Regions from separate parts of the Virgibacillus sp. W0181 genome, predicted to be linked through region 1. Evidence: a T-box and tRNA genes for the amino acid it is inferred to sense, from the RefSeq annotation. Region 1 holds a T-box; the other holds one or more tRNA genes.
The links. A T-box is a leader RNA that pairs with one kind of tRNA and senses whether it is charged. The one in region 1 lies ahead of alaS (alanine--tRNA ligase), so its partner is inferred to be a tRNA-Ala.
Positions count from the first base shown of each region.

Region 2: it has a tRNA-Ala gene. The T-box ahead of alaS (alanine--tRNA ligase) is inferred to sense a tRNA for this amino acid. The anticodon was not compared.

Region 1 is NZ_JBPYCR010000006.1:64,352-71,685, reverse strand. It holds gene recD2 (SF1B family DNA helicase RecD2) at 1-846, shown strand, start outside; gene ACLIBG_RS04200 (AI-2E family transporter) at 1,030-2,094, shown strand; T-box leader at 2,137-2,339, shown strand; gene alaS (alanine--tRNA ligase) at 2,406-5,057, shown strand; gene ACLIBG_RS04190 (IreB family regulatory phosphoprotein) at 5,119-5,388, shown strand; gene ruvX (Holliday junction resolvase RuvX) at 5,389-5,805, shown strand; gene ACLIBG_RS04180 (DUF1292 domain-containing protein) at 5,818-6,099, shown strand; gene mltG (endolytic transglycosylase MltG) at 6,231-7,334, shown strand, end outside.
Region 2 is NZ_JBPYCR010000009.1:66,906-74,239, reverse strand. It holds gene ACLIBG_RS05910 (LytTR family DNA-binding domain-containing protein) at 1-150, shown strand, start outside; gene ACLIBG_RS05905 (DUF3021 domain-containing protein) at 150-566, shown strand; gene ACLIBG_RS05900 (phosphatase PAP2 family protein) at 703-1,371, opposite strand; tRNA gene ACLIBG_RS05895 (tRNA-Ala) at 1,813-1,885, shown strand; gene ACLIBG_RS05890 (hypothetical protein) at 2,165-2,515, shown strand; gene ACLIBG_RS05885 (NADP-dependent oxidoreductase) at 2,731-3,663, opposite strand; gene ACLIBG_RS05880 (LLM class flavin-dependent oxidoreductase) at 3,711-4,733, opposite strand; gene ACLIBG_RS05875 (MarR family winged helix-turn-helix transcriptional regulator) at 4,963-5,388, shown strand; gene ACLIBG_RS05870 (glucose-6-phosphate isomerase) at 5,677-7,023, shown strand; gene ribH (6,7-dimethyl-8-ribityllumazine synthase) at 7,237-7,334, opposite strand, start outside.

The sequences.
Region 1 (7,334 bases):
TTATTATCTACAAACCTATTGCCGTCGATAACACTTCAAGAAGTGTATCGCCAGGAAGAAGGATCCAAAATTATTGAACTCGCACACCGGATCAGAAGAGATACGTGTACAGCAGAGATCTTAGAAAATAAGCGGGATTTTAGTTTTATCCCGTGTACCGAGCAGCAAGCGGAAGAAGTGATCCTAAATATCTTTACAAAAGCAATTGATAAAGGAATAGATCCGAAAGATATTCAAGTACTTGCACCAATGTACCGCACTAGGGCAGGGATTTTGGCGATTAATAAACAATTGCAACAACTTTTGAACCCACCGTCACGACAAAAAAGGGAGAAGAGAATAAAAGATACCATATATAGAATCGGTGATAAAGTTATTCAACTAACCAATCGACCTGAGGATGGAATATCCAACGGTGACATCGGGACGATTGCAGCTATTTTTGAGGAAGATGAAAACGTAGAAAATACGGAGCAAATTGTTATTTCGTTTGATCGTAAAGAAGTTGTTTACGAACGAAAAGATTATATCGAGATTATGCATGCCTACTGTATTTCCATTCATAAATCACAGGGGAGTGAGTTTCCGATCGTTATTTTGCCCGTCTTACCTGCTTATAACCGAATGCTTCGCAAAAATTTACTTTATACGGCTATTACGAGAAGTAAACAATCTTTAATCATTTGTGGAGTTAAGCAAGCATTTTTGAAAGGAGTACATACACTAGATACAAATATAAGGTTTACGAATCTGAAAGAGCAATTAATGAGACGATTGGATGACGTGCCTGAAATACAAGAGCACGATTCAAGCGAAGATGAGATTTCTCCATATGATTTCATTTAATCAAGTGAATAGGATGATTTAAATCGGTTAAACTAGAAATTCTATTAATGAAGCGCAGAGGAGCTGCAAATGGAATTTATATGTTTAATCGAGCGACTAAAACAAATAAAAATGCGCGTTCAAAAAAATATGTTTATTCTACTCCTGTAATGACGTCTTGTTTAATAATAAGGGAGATTGAATATGTTTAAAAGCAAGGATTTTCGTCTGTTATATGTATTGATTGTTATTGCTTTTATATTTTTGCTCGTATTTTTATTAGGAAAGCTTTTCCCTTATTATAAAAGCTTTACTGTGTTTTTATGGCAGCTATTTGCACCATTTATCATTGCTTGTTTCATTGCTTACCTACTCTACCCGCTCGTTACAAAATTAGACCAATTAAATATTCAAAAACCATTAGCAATTATGCTTATTTATTTCCTCTTTTTTGGAGGTATTGCTTATGCGATTTATCTCGGTTATCCAGCAATTATCCATCAAGTGCGAGAATTAAATGAACAGTTACCGCATGTAGTTCATATTTATGAAAAGTTTATTTATCAATTGTACGAATCGACTTCGTTTTTACCCGAAACTATCCATGAAAAAATAGATGGATTTATCGGTACGATGGAAAAGTCTTTGGAAAATGTTTTGGATAAATTAGTCGGTGGCGTTACGAAAGTTGTGGATTTTCTTATTCTTGTAACGATTATTCCTGTTCTCGTATTTTACTTCTTAAAGGACTTTGCGAAAATAAAAGAGTATATAAAACGGGGTATCCCGTTTACGTACCGACCACAAATGAAAAAAATGGTTTATGCAATTGATGATAGTCTCGGAAATTACATTAGGGGACAGATGGTTGTTTCATTATTTGTTATACTGGCTACTTGGACGGCTTTTCACTTTTTAAATATAAAATACGCCTTGCTCCTTGCAGTTATTATGGGAGTAACCAATATCATACCTTACTTTGGACCGATTATCGGAACTGTACCGGCAGTTTTACTTACATTGACTACTTCCGCAAAGTTAGTTGTCTATGTCATTATTGTAAGTTTTGTTATACAAATTGTGGAAAGTAACTTTTTATCGCCCTATATAGTTGGCAAAAGTACTAGAATTCATCCAGTTACGATCATTTTTGTTTTGTTGCTTGGAGCAAAACTAAGTGGAGTATTAGGTATGATATTAGCAGTACCTTTATACATGATTTTAAAAGAAATTATTAAACATACGGTCGGATTTCGGCTCCAAAATTGACATTTGCTACTTTGTTTTCTATACTAATCTTAAAATTGCACATAAAATACGAAGAAGGTTCCAAGTACATGATGTTGGTTTCAAGAGAGGGATTTTAATGGCTGAGAAAAATCCTAAATCTGATTCATGGAAAGCTAAACTGGAGTACGGTTAATTCCCGTCGGTTTCAGACCGTTATCATGTGAAAGTGATGAACTTTTAATTGTTCATAATAAGGGTGGTACCACGATAATCTCGTCCCTGCAATATGCAGAGAGACGATTTTTTTATTTTACGATTACTGTAATTTTTTAACTAATGGAGGAGATGAGATGAAGCCGTTAACATCTGCTGAAATCAGACAAATGTTTATTGACTTTTTTAAAGAAAAAGGGCACGAGGTTGAACCAAGTGCATCTCTTGTGCCAAAAGATGATCCGACTCTGTTATGGATTAATAGCGGGGTAGCTACGTTAAAAAAGTATTTTGATGGAAGCATTAACCCGGACAATCCACGGATCGTTAATGCGCAAAAATCTATTCGGACAAACGATATTGAAAATGTTGGCTTCACGGCCCGTCACCATACTTTTTTTGAAATGCTCGGTAACTTTTCCATAGGAGATTATTTTAAAAAAGAAGCAATTGTATGGGGGTGGGAATTCTTAACAAGCAAAAATTGGATTGGTTTTGATCCGGAACGTTTATCTGTTACCGTCCATCCGGAAGATGATGAAGCCTATGATATATGGCTTAATGATATAAAATTGCCGGCTAGTAGAATTATCCGCTTGGAGGAAAATTTCTGGGATATAGGAGAAGGACCAAGTGGACCGAATACGGAGATATTTTATGACCGTGGTGAGCATTACGGGAATGATGCATCAGATCCGGAACTGTATCCCGGTGGAGAAAATGAGCGGTACCTGGAAATTTGGAATCTAGTCTTTTCGCAATTTAACCATAATCCAGATGATACGTATACACCTTTACCGAAAAAGAATATTGATACGGGTATGGGTCTGGAACGTATGGCTTCAATCATACAACAAACACCGACGAATTTTGAGACGGATTTGTTCAAGCCAATCATTAGTAAGATTGAACAATTTGCAGTTATAAATTATGGAGAAGAAGAAAGTAGTGATATAGCCTATAAAGTCATTTCCGACCATATTCGAACAGTTGCTTTTGCTATTGGCGATCATGCGCTCCCTTCAAATGAAGGACGGGGGTATGTACTGCGACGACTATTAAGACGCGCGGTTCGCTTTGCTAAACAAATAGGGATTGAAGAGCCGTTTATGTACAAGCTTGTATCAACTGTTGGCACGATAATGAAGGCCTATTATCCGGAAGTCGTAAAACAGGAAGATCAAATTTCAAAAATTATAAAATCCGAAGAAGAACGCTTTCACGAAACCTTGAATGACGGTTTGAATATCCTGACGGCAATTATGGAAAAACAAAAGCAAAACAACCAATCGGTAATTCCCGGAAGCGATGTGTTCCGTCTGTATGATACGTATGGTTTTCCGAAAGAACTGACTGAGGAATATGTTAAAGATAATGGATTTACAATAGATGAAGCTGGTTTTAAAAAAGAAATGAAAAAGCAACAAGAAAGAGCTCGTGATGCTCGGAAAACAGTCGGTTCCATGCAAATACAAGATGAATTGTTAAGTAGTATTCAAGTGGAAAGCGAATTTATAGGTTATGATCATACAGAAACAGAAACAATAATCGAAGCAATCGTTGAACATAATAAAACTGCAGATACGATTGAAGCAGGAGCGGACGCTTATTTGTTTCTGAAGGAAACTCCCTTTTACGCTGAAAGTGGTGGACAAATAGCAGATAAAGGTTGGGTCTATACAGAAAACATGATTGCACATGTCAAAGATGTAAAAAAAGCGCCAAATGGCCAGCATGTTCACCGAATCGAGGTGAAGCAAGGCACAATCCACGTTGGCGAACGAGTAAAAGCAATGATTGATCATGATTTTCGTATCCTTATCGTTAAAAATCATACAGCAACCCACCTGCTTCATCAAGCGTTAAAAGATGTACTAGGTGACCATATTACCCAAGCGGGATCCTTAGTAACACCCGATAGACTACGCTTTGACTTTACCCATTTTGAGGCAGTAAATGAAAATGAATTACAACAAGTTGAACAACTCGTCAATGAAAATATTTGGAAACATTCGCCGGTAATCATTGAAAATAAACAACTGGAAGAAGCGAAAAAAATGGGTGCCACGGCATTGTTCGGAGAAAAATATGGTGAAAACGTACGAGTTGTACAAATTGGCGATTTTAGTACGGAGCTTTGCGGTGGTTGTCATGTGCACAATACTTCGGAAATTGGTCTTTTCAAAATCGTTGTGGAAAGTGGAATAGGAGCCGGTACAAGAAGAATTGAAGCTTTTACAAGTAAAAAAGCATATGAATTTACTCTGGAAAAATTGAACATACTATCTACTTCTGCCAAGTTATTAAAAACTACAGTTGATAAAGTGCCAAGTCAAATCAATCATATATTTGATGAAATAAAAACACTGCAAAAGGAAAATGAGTCATATAGTGCGAAATTATCCAACATGGAAGCTTCAACCATTGTTGATAAGGTGGAAGAAATTGCTGGCATTTCGGTATTGGCACAGCGCGTACAAGTTAAAGATATGAATCAGCTTCGAAGTATGGTAGATGAGTTAAAGCAAAAGTTAGGTTCTGGTGTAATTTTGCTCGCTGCTGAGAATGAAAACAAAGTACAGTTGGCTGCAGGTGTAACAAACGATTTAATGGAAAAAGGATTTCATGCAGGTCATTTAATTAAAGAAGCTGCATCAATATGTGGCGGCGGTGGTGGCGGCCGTCCGGATATGGCGCAAGCTGGTGGTAAAGATATCAACAAGATTAATGAAGCATTGGACTATGCAAAAAGGTATATCTCAGAAACAATAGACAGTAAAAATATATAATAATCTGTACAAACATGGTAGAATAATTGGTAGAAGGTAAAACATGGAATGAGGTGTCACAATGAGTTCGATTGATAAAACGATGAAATTTAATTTTTCCGAAGAGCCTTTCGACCAAGATATTAAACAAATACTTTCAACTATTCATGAAGCACTCAATGAAAAGGGCTACAATCCAATCAATCAAATCGTAGGTTACCTATTATCAGGGGATCCCGCATATATTCCCCGGTATAAAGATGCGCGTAACTTGATACGTAAAGTTGAACGTGACGAAGTGATTGAGGAACTGGTAAAGTTCTATTTAAAAGAGCAACAAAAGGACAAATAAATGAAAATTATTGGATTGGATGTTGGCTCTAAAACAATTGGAGTAGCTGTTAGTGACGCACTAGGTTTAACTGCTCAAGGATTAACGACGATCCAATGGGATGAAAACAATCGACGATCTGCCGACGACCAGATGAAAAAAATCATCGAAGAGCATGAAGTCGAAAAAGTTGTTGTTGGTCTACCTAAGCATATGAATGGTTCTGTGGGTGAACGGGGTAAAGCAGCAGAGGCGTATGCTAAGCATATTGAAAAGACATACCGATTACCGGTTCATATGTGGGATGAACGATTATCAACCATAGCAGCCGAACGTGTATTGCTTGAAGCAGATATGAGCCGTAAAAAAAGAAAAAAAGTAATTGATAAAATGGCTGCTGTCATGATATTACAAGGATTTCTCGATCAATATAATTAAAGGAGTGAAACGATGGCATTAGAAGAAAAAGAACGAATTATTATTCCAGATGAAAACGGAGAAGAACATTTATTCGAAGTATTGTTCAGTTTCGAAATAGATGAACTGGAACAAACATACATTGCTTTAATACCTGCAGAACAAAATGAAGATGAACATGTTGAAGTATATGCGTTTAGGTATGAAGAGCAAGAAGATGACGATGATGATTTAGCATTATTTCCTATTGAATCAGATGAAGAATGGGATATGGTAGAAGAAATGCTTCACACACTGACTGATCAAAGCGAATAAATGGGAAGTACTTTTTAATAGTAATGAAGACATGGAATTGGTGCCTTTATGGCGCCAGTTTTTCTATTATAAATTATAATAGATTATCTTCTTTATTTTTAGTATAATGTAGCAGATAAGGGGGATAATCCGTGTCAAATGATATTAAAAAACAATATAAAAATAATTTGGCGGCTCGTTCCGAAGAGGCTAAAACAGTGAGAAAAATTGTTGCAATTATTATTTTGTCGCTCGTATTAATTATTGTTATTGGTGGTATTTCGGGTTATATGTATATAAAATCGTCACTGGCTCCTGTAAATCCGGAAAGTACAGAAGAACAAAGCATTGAAATTCCGTTAGGATCATCCACGTCGAATATAGCCAACATACTGGAAGAAAACGGTATTATTAAAGATGGCCGTGTGTTTCGCTTTTATATAAAATTTAAAAATGAAAGTGATTTTCAAGCAGGAGAATATACACTTTCTCCGGCCCTTTCGATAAATGAAATTATAGAAAAGCTGAAAAGTGGTAAAGTTCATGAAGAAGCTGTATACACGGTAACAATACCAGAAGGGAAAACAATTCAACAAATTGCACAAATCTATTCCAGTATACTACCTTTTAAGAAGGACGAGTTTTTGGATAAAGTGAATGACACCGACTACATTAATCAATTAATTAACGAATATCCGGATTTTCTTTCGGAAAAAATACTGGATTCAAATATTGTAACCCCGTTGGAAGGTTATTTATTTGCAGCAACGTATGATTTTTATAAAGAAGATCCGACAATTGAATCGGTTATAAAGAAAATGTTAGACAAGACAGAGGAAGTAGTAGGCCCTTACTTGGGACAAATGGAAGAAAAAAATTTAACTATACATGAAGCACTGACATTTGCTTCTCTAGTTGAAAATGAAGCTAAAACACAGGATCAACGGACAAAGATTGCTGGAGTCTTTTATAATCGCTTGGAAAAAAATATGCCCTTGCAAACAGATCCAACGGTATTATATGCGTTAGGTCAACATAAAGATAAAGTATTGTTAAAGGATTTGGAAACCGAATCTCCGTACAATACATATCAAATAAAAGATTTGCCAATTGGTCCAATATCCAATTTTGGTAAAGAGTCGCTTGAAGCAACACTACAACCGGAAGATACAGATTATATTTATTTTTTACATGATAGTGAGGGTAATATTCACTACGCTGAAACACATGACGAACATATTGAGTTAAAAAATAAA
Region 2 (7,334 bases), on a different contig from region 1:
GTCATCGGAAACATTAATCAAATTCAACGATTCGAGCTATCGTTCAATGGAAATCTGTGCGTTTTCTTTCAAAGTGAAAATAAAGAGTATATTACAAGAAAATATGTGGCTCCTATAAAAGAAAAGTTGGCAACGGGAGGGATGGACTAATGTTTACGACTATTGAAGTTATAAAAAGAAGTATGCTCGGCATTGCTTATGGCGGTATATTTACATTTATCTTTTTAACGATTGCCATGATCAACAACTTAAATACGAATATACCCGTTATTTGGAAATCCATGCTCGCCAGTTTCATTCTCGGTATTTTCTTTGGGGTTGCTTCTTTTATATTTGAACATGACAATTGGAGCCCGTTAAAGAAGACAATCATTCATTTCAGCTTGTCCATTGCCTGTTATTTTTCCATTGCCCTATTTATTGGGTGGATTCCATTAAAGGTTCAACCCATTTTAATCAGCATTATCATTTTCATTGTAATCTATGTGATTTTTTGGTTTTCCTACACAATATATTTCAAGAAGCTGGAGGCGAGTTTAAATGAAGATTTATCGAGAAGAAAATAACTTTTTCCTGGAACAGACCTTCGATAAACATCTTTCTTAGCCTCCATATCCCCGGCTTCAGCCTATTAAGAGGAAAAGAAGCTTGCCAATAAACATTAAATCCTTCATAACCTGACAGGTAATGAAGGATTTTTATTTATCGTAAATAAAACCGGTATTTATTTGTTTTTGGGATATAAAAGAAATATAGACATATAAAAAACCATGACAGGGATATGATAATTGCACCAATCACATCTGTAGCAAAATGAGCATCAAGATAAATACGACTTACAGCAACAGCTACCAACAGTCCAGTGAGTATGACGCAAGCAACGACTTTTAATGCTAAGCTATTAATATAACGAACTGCTAAGTATATTAAAAACAAAAACAATATCGTAGCACGCATTGCATGCCCACTTGGAAAACTGTAGGACTGCATGTCAAATGAAATATTAAACACTTCTATATAACTTGCTTCTTCTCCCGGACGTTCCCTCTGGATCATCATTTTTAATAAAAAGTTTAAAATAACCGCCCCAACCGACAGCGTAAAAAAGAAGAAAAAATGGCGCCAGTGTCGTTTCCATAGAAAAATCAGGCCTAACACTACAGTAATGAGCAAGATCATTTCACTTGAACCGATCAATGAAATAAAATGCATTGCCTCCGTAAAAAGTGGTGCTGTATATTGCTCCATCCAATAGGCGATATTTTCATCTATTAAAAACCCTTGCATGCCCGAGGCTAATAACGCAACAATGATAAATAAAAATAAAAATAAACCGGAAGTGATCAACAATGACTTCTTTCTCTTCCCCAACCGCATTCTATCACCTATTCTTTCTACTATGCTGTTAAGTCCAACACTTTTCAAAAAAAGCGTAAGCGCCCTGGTCAGCCTCAGGCATAGCTTAAGCAAGAAATCGTAGTGGCGTTTATTGCCGCGAAGAGTTATTGCTTAAGACCTTGAGGGGCTGGACGCTTACACTAGACAGCTATGCACAAAATTCTATACTTTCTGACCTATTTAAAAATCTTTGCCACGGCCTTTTGGTTTTAAACGGCGCTTTAACTTCACGAGGCTGTGCATTTGTGCGTACATTCCATTCTCGGAGGCTCGCGTAATTAAAAACCTAATACAACTTAACCATATTTTTTCGAACAGCTAACCGAAATTATATCACCTTTTCACACAAAATCATTCTTTTATAGTTGAAAAAAATTAAAAAAGCACTATAATAATAGTTGTGTTCATTTTTGCGGGGCATTAGCTCAGTTGGGAGAGTGCTTGCGTGGCACGCAAGAGGTCACCGGTTCAAGCCCGGTATGCTCCATTATTATAAACGCTTATACATCAATATGTATGGGCGTTTTTGTTTTGTTGAAGTTGTCAGATTTAAGGTGTGGTTGAAAAGCTTTTGAATAACGCAATTAACTCTCAGCTTGACCACGTAAAACAACATTCAAGCGCACTTAAATGCTGGTCATAGTTAGTTAACTGACACAGTCTACATTTATGCGTTTAATTGAAAGGTATTATCTTATTAATTAGTGTTATATTTTAATACATCTTGCAAAAGATAGAATAATAAATATAGAAAGAGTGGTTGAGTATAATGTTAAAACATGTTTCTAATGGATATGTAGCAAATAAATTAATAAAAAGCAGCTTGCCAAAAGTGAAAAATGACGACAAAGCAGCTAAACAGTTTGAAGAAGGGTTTAATTTGTCAAGGAACACAATGAGATTTGCTGGACTTTTAGAATTAATTGGTTCCGTATTTTTGTTAATGTCTGTATTCGGAAAAATATTCGTTAGAATTGGTGCGGTTTTAGTAAACATCGTTCTTCTTGGGGCAGTTTTCAAACACTTTCAAGCTGGTCATGGCGTGAAGGGAGCCAAAAGCGCATTAAAATTGTTTGGTTTAAACACGCTTAATTTCATTGAGACTTTCCGAAAGTAATTTTAATGAAGTGCCAGGTACAGAAGTATTCAGAATAACCTCTGCACCTGGCACTTACTTGTCTGATGCAACTTGATTATGAGCCGGTTTCTGATATATCAGGTATTCCACAATCTTCTATGTTCTACCCTGATAGTTAAGCACCTAGCAAGTTTCATAATTCCTTTTTTCAAGCGTTCGAGATAAACGACTTTAAAGTCATTCTTACAATTCTTTTACTGTACCTCTAGGTCAATGACTACTTTTCCCCGTGCGCGACGTGTCGTTGTTTTTTGTAGAGCATCTAGAGCATTAGCAAATGGATAGATTTTTTCGATGGTTAGTTGTATTTCATTCTTTTTAATTTGTTCCATTAGCGTTGTTAGTTCTTGCTTAATGTCAACCTGGTGAACAAGGGGATGTATAGAGATATTACGCTCACTACTCAGTTGATAATCTGAAACTGGCACGACAACACCACCGTCTTTAACCGCTTCTATGCTAGTCATTCCAGTGTTTGGTTGTATAGCTAGAGCAGCATCTACACCACCTGGCCTCCATTCCTGCACTTGATTTTGCCACTGAGGGTCCTGATAATCGACAGTAAAGTCGGCGCCAAGTGAACGCATATAGTCATGGTTTTTTAATGACGCAGAACTGGCAACTTGAATTCCTCGCTTTTTCGCCAATTGAATTGCGAATGTTCCTATAGCGCCAGATGCACCAGCAATGAATAAAGAATCACCTTGTTCTAGAGGCAAGTAATGAAACGCTTTTAAAACCGTATTACCGGCGACCGGAATCGCTGCTGCCGTAGTGAAATTCATATCATCAGGAATATTTAAAATTAAGGCGTCCTTAGAAACAACCGCATATTCAGCCCATACTCCACCTTTTGGTTGCATCATGCTTACGAAAGCGATCCGTTGGCCAGTGGAGAATCCGACGGCTTGAGTCCCCACTTCCTCAATGATCCCTGCAGCTTCAATGCCAATCGGATAAGGGAATTGCATGTCTTTAGGCAAGAAGTAGCCATCATGAATACCGACACCTATTGCACAGATACGAACGAGTAATTCGTTCGCTTGAATTTTCGGTACGCGTACTTCTTCTTGAGAAAACGTCGCATCCGCTTCACTTTTTTTTACAATTGCTTTCATCATGTTCATAAATAAATTCCTCTCTTAAATCCTCGAGATTATTTTGCATGACTCTCTTAAATAGATTCTGCACTTGCAGATAAATTAAATGCTTCTGCCAACAACGAATATGATTTATGACGTGCTTCTTTATCTGTAATCATATTAGCGACCATTATTTCATCTACTTCTGCTTCCTTTGCTATTTGTTCTAATTGTTTTTTTACACTTTCGGCACTACCGATAATAAACTTATTTTTGTTTTGCTCACGCGCTAACGTTTCTTCTTTTGTATACTTGTGTGCGCGAGCTTCCTCTAATGTTGGTGGTCCATATTTATATTGCCCTGTCATCCACCGTGCCCACTGCAACTCTGCAGGTCCTGCTATGTCTCCTGCCTCTTCATCTGTATCAGCGCAAATGACAATGATTGATAGCATACTATACGGTTGTGCCAAATATTGTGAGGCATTAAAGTTTTCACGGTATTTTTTTAACATTGATACCGCCCAATCAGGATTAATTTGACCCGCAAAGGCAAAACCTACCCCTAATTGGGAAGCAATTTGCATACCTCCATCACTGGATCCAAGCATGAATATCTCTGGTCTTAACGATGGGTCAGGCGATGCATTTATATTTTGATATGGATGACCTTCTGGAAATTCGCGATTAAAAAATGCAAAGATCTCCATCAATTGATTCATCATCGCTTCTCCAGTTAACGGTTCATGGTTATTCCTTAAGGCTGCATTGGTAATTCCGTCTGTACCTGATGCCCTCCCCATTCCTAAATCAATCCGACCCGGGTGTAATGCCTCAAGGATAGAAAAGTTCTCAACTACTTTCAAAGGACTATGGTTCGGTATCATAATTCCACCAGAACCAATACGAATATTCTTCGTTAGAGCTGCTGCATGTGCGCTTAGCAAATCGGGGGACGTACTCATTTGAAACGTTGCATTATGATGTTCTGCAAACCAATACCTCGTATAGCCTAAACGGTCTGCCAACTTCACTAGTTCTGTCGAGTTTTGCAATGATTGTGATGGTGTTTCATCATTATAAATCGTTGCTAAATCGAGTATCGACAACTTCATTTATAAAACCTCCCGTGTTCTTTAGGTAAATATGTATAAATCAATCACGTGTCTTTCCTATTAAATAATATTTAGTACACTAATTAAAACGCACATAAATAATAATGTCAACCAATCCTATTACTTGATAAATATGACTAGTATAATCAAACAAAAGGCAGGCTGTTTTGACCACCTCATCATCAATTGATATAATTATGTTACTAACAATTAACAGGAGAAGTATAGCATGATTGAAAATGAAATAAGAGAATTATTGCAAACATTAAATAAGCAAACACGAAGAAAGTATGCCGAAAAATTTCGTGATATTAATCTTCACGTAGGACAAGAATCTGCATTATGTGTTTTATGGGAAGAAGACGGGATTACCCAAACTGAACTGAGAAAGCAAATTGGGTGTGAAGCATCCACGTTAAGCAATATGTTAAGAAAACTAGAACAAAATAATATTGTCTATCGCAAACAAGCGGAAAATGACGCCAGAAGCATAAATGTATTTTTAACACAAAAAGGCAAGGAGCTACAAGAACCAGTGTCAAAGATTTGGGAGACTCAACAGACGAAGCTGCTCGAAGGAATATTACCCGAGGAATTATTACTCATGCGCCGGATTTTACAACAAATGACAAGCAATATGATGAAAGCGAATTAATTTATCGAACGCTTCGCAACTTGCATTAAAACCTCTCAAACATTCGTGCGCTTTTTCAACAAACATTGACACTCTACATCTCCCCTTCGCTACATGAAATCCGCTGTATATCATTACCTAAACGTCTGCAGTATAGTGTGTTGCTGTAGACGTTTTCTGTTTCTTTATTTAGAATGAATACTAAAGCAATGATTTCAATTACTAACCTGTATGTCGAGATAGAAATCACACGGATGTTTCACCGTAATAAAACTGTTTTTCAATACAATTTTACAGGGGGAGTTCAAGATCACACACATTACACTGAATTACGATTATGCAACAGATTTCTTTGACATAACTGAACTGCGGCAATGGAATGATGCTGTTCAATCAGCACATGACCACTTACATAACAAAACAGGTTTGGGGAATCAATTTTTAGGCTGGATCGACCTGCCCGTAGCCTATGACCAAGCTGAATTTGCACGCATAAAGGAGTGCGCAAAAAAAATACAAGATGACTCAGATGTATTGCTCGTAATTGGCGTAGGAGGCTCTTATTTGGGAGCTCGAGCAGCGATTGAAATGCTGACACATACATTTAGCCATCATCTTTCCAAAAAAAAGCGACAAGCACCAGAAGTCATATTTGTTGGTCATCATTTGAGCTCGACATATATAAGCGAATTAATGGATATTCTCAAAAATAAAGATGTTTCAATTAATGTTATTTCCAAAAGCGGGACAACGACAGAGCCTGCAATCGCCTTTCGTATCTTTAAAGAAATGATTGAAAAAAAATACGGAAAGGTAGAAGCCAGCAAGCGTATCTATGTCACAACTGACAAGGAAAAAGGAGCATTGAAATCAATTGCAGATCAGGAGATTTATGAAACATTTGTTATTCCTGATGATATTGGTGGGCGCTATTCGGTATTAAGTGCGGTTGGTTTATTACCGATTGCCTCCAGTGGAATTTCCATTGATCAAATGATGCAAGGAGCTCAAGCAGCCAGAAAAGAATTATCAAATCCTACGCTTGAAGATAACCCGGCTTATCAGTATGCAGCAATTCGAAATATTTTATATAACAAGGGAAAAACAATCGAAATACTCGTTAACTATGAACCACAATTACACTATTTTGCTGAGTGGTGGAAACAACTATTTGGAGAAAGTGAAGGAAAAGATGGAAAAGGGGTCTTTCCTGCCTCTGTAAACAATACTACAGACCTTCATTCACTTGGACAATATATTCAAGATGGGCGTCGCGATCTTTTTCAAACGATCTTATCTGTAAGTGAACCGAAAAAGGAAATAAAGGTGGAAAAATCAGAGACGAATGAAGATGGTCTAAATTACTTATCAGGAAATACAATTCATGAAATAAACCAAAAAGCATTGCAAGGTACACTGCTTGCTCACAAACAAGGTGGCGTTCCAAATCTAGTCATTGAATTGCCGGAATTGGATGCTTATTCATTCGGTTATGCTGTCTACTTCTTTGAAAAAGCCTGTGCATTAAGTGGTTATTTATTAGGGGTAAACCCATTCGATCAGCCTGGTGTCGAAGCATATAAAGAAAATATGTTTGCATTATTAGGAAAACCCGGATTTGAAAAAAGAAAAGCACAATTGGAGAAAGATATATAGAACTACATGCGCCCGACTTGGAGACGGAAAACCTGCACCAGTCGGGCACTTTAACTTCTGCACTTCTTTTGTTTATCTCTCTTTACTCCGCTTAATTACTTTTTCCTAAGCTTTTTTTGGCTTTCATCTACCATATCAACGACGTCCTGCTCAAACAATAAGCCTAAATGTGGTTTTAATTAAAATGTGAATTTATACCTTTTTACATCCAAATCATATTTCCTTTAATAAATTAGCCATTTCAATGGCGGCAACTGCTGATTCCGCCCCTTTATTTCCTGTCTTTGTACCTGCACGTTCCAGTGCTTGCT